Regions from separate parts of the Alsobacter sp. SYSU BS001988 genome, predicted to be linked through region 2. Evidence: predicted binding sites of a transcription regulator. Region 2 holds the regulator's gene; each other region holds the start of a gene.
The links. The regulator PhoB, encoded in region 2, activates phosphate uptake and scavenging genes when phosphate is short. The targets are predictions, from matches to a motif close to TGTCATNNANCTGTCAT.

Region 1 (2,260 bases), on a different contig from region 2:
TCACGATGGAGAGCGCGCCGGCCGACGGCGAGACGATCGGGGAGGTCATGTTCCGCGGCAATGTGGTGATGAAGGGCTACCTGAAGAATCGCAAGGCGTCCGACGAGGCTTTCGCGGGCGGCTGGTTCCACTCCGGCGACCTCGGGGTCAAGCATCCGGACGGCTACATCCAGCTGAAGGACCGCTCCAAGGACATCATCATCTCGGGCGGGGAGAACATTTCGTCGATCGAAGTCGAGGACGCGCTGTTCAAGCATCCCGCCGTCCAGGCCGCGGCCGTGGTGGCGAAGGCGGACGAGAAATGGGGCGAGACGCCCTGCGCCTTCGTCGAGCTGAAGCCCGGACGCGAGGCGACCGCGGCGGAGTTGATGGCGTGGTGCAAGGAGCGGCTGGCCGGCTACAAATGCCCGCGCCACATCGTTTTCGCGGAGCTGCCCAAGACATCCACCGGAAAGGTGCAGAAATTCCGTCTGCGTGAGATGGCCCGCGAGGTCTGAGGCCGCTGCAAAATCAAACCGCCGCAGCGCGGGGAGCGCATGCGGCGGAGTACGCAATGTCCGCGCCTTGGATCAGCGGCGCGAAGCACTCACAATGGCCAATCAGTGCAGTGTGGGTTTGGCGGAAATACGCAAACGCTCGATCTGGTCCTTGAGCTGAAGCTTCTTTCGCTTCAGTTCCGCGAGCCTGAGATCGTCCCCCGCAGGGGCCCCGATTTCCCGTTCGATCTCCTTTTCGATCGCCTGGTGGCGGCGCTCGAGCTCGGCCAGATGGGACTGCAATGCCATGCGGTACCTCCCGTGTTTTCTGACGTCATCAGTCTGACACAGTCGCGGCCCGGCCGGGAAGGGTGATTCGTTCCAAAACGCTCCCCGCAGGCCGTTCATGTCAGCTAGGGGGCAGGCCCGTCGGTTGCAAGCGCAGCCGTCACAGGGGCGCGAAAAGACGGTCGCCGCCCGTGCGGCGCCTTGCCGGTTCGGCAGGCTCTGGCATAGTGGTCGGGCTCGCGTCGGCGGGTTGAGGCGAGGCGCATTTCACCACCATGCATAACGAGATGGATGAGTTCGCAGAGGGTCAGCTCGCGGCGGAGCTCGCCCGGCTTCAGACCGAACACCGGGACCTCGACGCGGCGATTTTCGCCCTGGAAGGCATCGCGGCCGCAGACCAGTTGCAGATCCAGCGGCTGAAGAAGCGCAAGCTGCTGCTCAAGGATCAGATCATCCGGATCTCGGACCAGATCACGCCCGACATCATCGCCTGAGCAGGCGCCTTGGTTCAGGCGCGGCGCGCCTTGGCGGCGTAGAGGCGCCGGTCCACCGCCTCGAGCACGGCTTCGATGGCGAGGCCCGGGTCCAGCGCGAACACCCCGAAGCTGACGCTCACGGCGATCTCCTCGGACCGCCACCGCAGCGGCGAGGTCGCCAGCTGCGCCTGCAGGGCGGCGGCCTTGCCGGCGATCACCTCCTCGTCGGCGTGCCAGAGCAGCATGGCGAATTCGTCGCCCCCGATCCGGGCGAACACGTCCGAGGCGCGCAGATTCGTGGCCAGGATCCCGGCCGCGTGGACCAGAACCGCGTCGCCTGCCGGGTGGCCGTGCCGGTCGTTGATCGGCTTGAAAGCGTCGAGGTCGAACAGCGCCAGCGACACCGGGACGCCGTAGCGCTGCGTGTAGGACGCTGCGCGCCGCAACTCGCGCAGGAAGCCGCGCCGATTGAGCACGCCGGTCAGCTCGTCCACATGGGCGAGCTCCTCCAGTTCGCCGATGCGCGCCTTGGCGGCGGCGAGCTCGCGCCGCAGCGCTTCGGCGGTGGGGTCCGGGACGCCGGGCGGCGGCTGGTCGACGGCTTCCGCGAGGGGTCGGGCGGCGGTCACGTCATCCTTCACGATCGGGCTCGGCTCGGCTTGCGCGCGGGGGTCGCGTCACTATACTCCGCCGCTTCATTTCTGAAGGGCCGCTTAACGCGGCGCGGAGCGTGCAGTATGTCGGGGGCAAAGCCGGTCGCCATCATCATGGGCAGCCAGTCCGATTGGGCGACGATGCGGCACGCCGCCGAGACGTTGGACGGGCTCGGCGTCGGGCATGACTGCCTCATCGTGTCGGCGCATCGGACGCCCGACCGGCTCTATGAATTCGCCAAGGGCGCCCGCGCGGCGGGGTACCGGGTCGTCATCGCGGGCGCGGGCGGGGCCGCGCATCTGCCGGGCATGACGGCGGCGCTGACCAGCCTGCCGGTCTTCGGCGTGCCGGTGGAAAGCAAGGCGC
Region 2 (2,260 bases):
GCGTTCCACGACCTCACCGAGGCGCGCCGGCTGGAGAAGATGCGGGTCGACTTCGTCGCCAACGCCAGCCACGAGCTTCGCACGCCGCTCGCGTCACTGCTGGGCTTCGTCGAGACGCTGGAAGGCCCGGCCAAGAACGACCCCGCCGCGCGCGAGCGCTTCCTCGCCATCATGCGGGGCCAGGCGCAGCGCATGGCGCGCCTGATCGAGGACCTGCTCTCCCTGTCGCGCATCGAGATGAACGAGCATCGCCATCCCGACGCCCCGGTCGACCTCGTCGCCGTGGCCCGGCAGGTGATCGACACGCTCCGTCCCCTGGCGGCCGAGCGGAAGGTGGAGCTCGCGCTGGCGGACTCCGCGCCCGTGATCGCGCCGGGCGACCGGGACGAACTTCTGCGCGTCGCCGATAACCTGATCGAGAACGCCATCAAATACGGCCAGTCCGGCGGCCGGGTGGACGTCGCCGTGGACGTGGTCTCGGAAGGCGGCCGCGACCATGCGCGGCTCTCGGTGCGGGACTACGGGCCGGGCATCGGCCCCGCCGATCTGCCGCGGCTGACGGAGCGCTTCTACCGGGTCGACGACGCCGAGAGCCGCCACAAGGGCGGCACCGGCCTCGGCCTCGCCATCGTCAAGCACATCGCCAAGCGCCATCGGGGCCGGCTGACGGTGGAAAGCCGCCGCGGCGAGGGCGCCCTCTTCCGCGTGACGATTCCGCTGGCGCCCGCTTGAGCCTTGGCGAGCTGCGCGGATTCACCCCTCTCGCCTGTAATATGAATGTCATGCTGCGGTCATAGAAGAAGGCCGAAGATCCCGGCGGAGACCCCCATGGCGACGGCCCCCCATATCCTGATCGTCGAGGACGAGGAGGCCCTCACGCTTCTGCTCCGCTACAATCTCGAGGCGGAAGGCTACGACGTCGAGACCGTCGCGCGCGGGGACGAGGCAGACCTGCGCATCCGAGAGCGCACGCCGGATCTCATCCTGCTCGACTGGATGCTGCCCGGCCTCTCCGGCATCGAGCTGTGCCGCCGGCTGCGCCAGCGGGGCGAGACCCAGCGCCTGCCGATCATTATGCTGACGGCGCGCGGGGAGGAAAGCGAGCGCGTGCGCGGCCTCGCGACGGGCGCGGACGACTATGTGGTGAAGCCCTTCTCCGTGCCGGAGCTGGTCGCCCGCGTCCGGGCGCTGCTGCGGCGCGCCTCGCCCGAGCGCGTCGCCAGCACGCTGGAGGCCGGCGACATCGCGCTCGACCGGGAGACCCGCCGCGTGCGCCGGTCCGGGCGCGAGCTGCATCTCGGCCCCACCGAGTTCCGGATGCTGGAGTTCCTGATGGAGAAGCCGGGCCGCGTCTACACCCGCTCGCAGCTGCTGGACGGGGTGTGGGGCCACGACAGCGACATCGACGAGCGTACGGTCGACGTGCATGTCGGGCGCCTGCGCAAGGCCATCAACCGGCCCCGCGAGAAGGACCCCATCCGCACCGTGCGCGGCTCCGGCTACTCCTTCGACGAGACCTTCTCGCGCCGCTGATTCAAAGGACGACGCGGGCCAAGTCGCCCGCGTCGGTTCTTGAAGGAGGCGCCGCTCAGCCCTTGGCGACCGCCATGCGGGCCGCGGCGCGCCGGCGGTCGACCGACGGCTGGTAGGCGATCTGCGAGTGATAGTGGCAGTAGGGCGTGCCGGGCGGGGACTTGGCGCCGCAGAAGCGGAAATCCTCGCTCGTCGGGTCGCCGTGGGGCCAGCGGCACATGGACTCGCGCAACTCCATGATGGTCACCCGCTCCGACATCGGGATCACGACGTCGTTGCGCGGAACCGGGGCGAGTTCGGCCACGGGAGCGGGGGCCGGGATGGCCTTGGGCATGACGGCCAGGTTGCCGCGGACGATCGGGGCCGGCGAGCCGTGGCTCATGGGATGGCTCGGCGCGCGCGTCACCTTGCGGGGCCGCTGCTGCTGAGGGGACGGCGTCTTGGCCCGGCCCGACAGCCCGAGGCGATGCACCTTGCCGATGACGGCGTTGCGGGTGACCCCTCCGCCGAGCTCCGCCGCGATCTGGCTGGCGCTGAGACCCTGGTTCCAGAGTTTTTTCAGCAGTTCGACGCGTTCATCTGTCCAGGACATTGGCCTCAATCCCCGTCTACTGTGTTGCCGTTCTGAATTCGCGCCCGCAGCTTCTTGAAGGCCGTCGATGTCGCCAATTCACGCATGCTCGTCACTTTGCGAATCCGCCCACGTGCGCCGCTCCGCATCGCGGAG
Region 3 (2,260 bases), 240 kb from region 2:
GGAGCTGGCGTGCGAGCCCTTCGATCTCGCGTCGCTGGTGGAGGGGGCGGTGGAGCTGCTCGCGCCGCGCGCCCAGGGCAAGGGCATCGAGATCGCCGGATTCGTCGCGGCCGATCTGCGCCGCACCGTGATGGGCGACGCCGCCCGCCTGCGGCAGGTGCTCACCAACCTGGCCGGCAACGCGGTCAAGTTCACCGACCAGGGCGGCGTCGGGGTCTCGGTCGAGCGGACGCCGGACGGACGCATCGCCTTCTGCGTCACCGACACCGGGATCGGCATCCCGGCCGACCGGCTGGCGCGCATCTTCGAGGAGTTCGAGCAGGTGGACGGCTCGGCGTCCAGCCGGCACGGCGGCACCGGCCTGGGGCTGGCGATCTCCCGCCGCCTCGTGGCCGGCATGGGAGGAGAGCTCTCCGTCGCCAGCGAGCCGGGCCGGGGCTCGGCCTTCTCGTTCACGCTGGACCTGGAGGAGGCGGCGCCCGGGATCGCGGGCGACGCGTCCCCGCGCTGCGACGGGCGGACCGCGCTGGTGGTGTCCCGCTCGCCCTTCGAGGGGCCCTACATGGTGCGGCGCCTGCAGGAGCTCGGGTTCCGGGCGCATGCGACCGGGACGACCGCAGGCGCCATCGTCCGCCTGAACGACGGCGGCTATGTTCCCGACCTCCTGGTGATCGACGGCGCCGTCGGCGAAGAGGACGCGCGCACGCTGGCGGCCCTCGCCAAGCGCTCCGGCGTCGAGAAGAGGCTGGTGCTGCTGTCGCCCTTCGAACGGCGCTCCTTCGGGCCGCCCTCCGCAGCGGGCTTCGACGGCTACCTGGTGAAGCCGGTGCGGGCGCGGTCCCTGTCGTCGCGGCTGACGCCTTCGGAGGACGCGGCGGTCCCGGGCGTCGCGGCGGCCGGCGCGGCCCAGGGCGTCCACGGAGCGGTCGCGGCGGGCATGAAGGTCCTGCTGGCGGAGGACAACGACATCAACGCTCTCCTGGCCACGCGGCTGATGCAGAAAATGGGCGCAAGCGTCACCTGGGCCAAGAACGGCGTCGAGGCCGTCCAGTGCTTTTCGGCCGCGTCCACGACGCCGCAGGAGCGTTTCGACCTGGTGCTGATGGACGTGCGCATGCCCGGGCTGGATGGGCACGAGGCGGCGAGGCGCATCCGCGAGACCGAAGCGGCGCTGGACCTTCCGCGCACCCGCATCGTCGCGCTGACCGCCAACGTGTTCGAGGAGGACCGCAGGCTCGCCCTCGCGTCCGGCATGGACGCCACCGTGGCCAAGCCCCTCGACCCCGCCGCCCTGATCGCGTCGCTCGGGCTGGAGAGCCTCGCCCGGACGGGCTGAGGCCGCGCCGCAGGCCCGTTTGTCACAATCCCGTCAGGCGGATATGGTCTGCCTGCCGTCGCGAGCGCGGCGCTTCGCCTTCATCGGGCGGCTCCTGCGCCGCTCAGGCTCACCGGTGTCAGCGCCCGCATGTCGAACCCGTCCGATCTCGCCGATCGCCCCACAGGCTTCGCCGCCCGGCTGCTGGGAGGCCTCCAGAAGGGCTCCGCGATCCTGGCGCCGCATGTAGGCCGGGCGACGCCCCTGCCCTCGCCCGCCGGGCTCGACGGCGTGCTCGGCCGCATCGGGTCGCTCGAGGTGCGGCTGGCCCAGACCGCCAAGGACGTGAAGCGCGCGCAGAAGTTGCGCTACCGCGTCTTCTACGACGAGATGGCCGCCGTGCCCGACCTGCGCTCGCGGTTGAAGCGCCGCGACATCGACGCCTATGACGCCATCTGCGACCACCTGCTGGTGATCGACCACGACGCCCCGTCGGCGATCGTCGGCGCGTCCGGGCCGGGGGCCCGAAAGCCCAAGGTGGTCGGCACCTACCGGCTGCTTCGCCAGGAGATCGCCGAGCGGCACGCCGGATTCTACTCGGCGGGCGAGTTCGAGATCCAGCCGCTGCTGGACGCCCATCCGGGCAAGCGTTTCCTGGAGCTCGGGCGCTCCTGCGTGCTCCAGCCCTACCGCGACAAGCGGACGGTCGAGCTGCTGTGGCACGGCGTCTGGACCTATGTCCGGCGGCACGGCATGGACGTGATGTTCGGATGCGCCAGCCTGGAGGGCGTCGACCCCGCCCGGCTGGCGTTGCCGCTCAGCTTCCTGCACCACCATGCCCAGGCCCCCGCCGAGTGGCGCGCCTCGGCGACGCGGTCCAGGCGGGTGGACATGAACATGCTGGCGGCCGCCGACATCGACCCGAAGGCCGCCCTCCACAGCCTG

Region 1: the regulator PhoB is predicted to act here: its motif matches at 809-825, upstream of ACYVO7_RS14795 (YdcH family protein).
Region 3: the regulator PhoB is predicted to act here: its motif matches at 1,357-1,373, upstream of olsB (l-ornithine N(alpha)-acyltransferase).

The regions. Positions count from the first base shown of each region.
Region 1 covers NZ_JBTAMK010000007.1:67,167-69,426, reverse strand. The annotation lists gene ACYVO7_RS14800 (acyl-CoA synthetase) at 1-497, shown strand, start outside; gene ACYVO7_RS14795 (YdcH family protein) at 600-785, opposite strand; gene ACYVO7_RS14790 (YdcH family protein) at 1,052-1,258, shown strand; gene ACYVO7_RS14785 (GGDEF domain-containing protein) at 1,273-1,869, opposite strand; gene purE (5-(carboxyamino)imidazole ribonucleotide mutase) at 1,978-2,260, shown strand, end outside.
Region 2 covers NZ_JBTAMK010000001.1:219,355-221,614, reverse strand. The annotation lists gene ACYVO7_RS01015 (ATP-binding protein) at 1-732, shown strand, start outside; gene phoB (phosphate regulon transcriptional regulator PhoB) at 829-1,533, shown strand; gene ACYVO7_RS01005 (GcrA family cell cycle regulator) at 1,589-2,125, opposite strand.
Region 3 covers NZ_JBTAMK010000001.1:459,875-462,134, forward strand. The annotation lists gene ACYVO7_RS01990 (ATP-binding protein) at 1-1,336, shown strand, start outside; gene olsB (l-ornithine N(alpha)-acyltransferase) at 1,466-2,260, shown strand, end outside.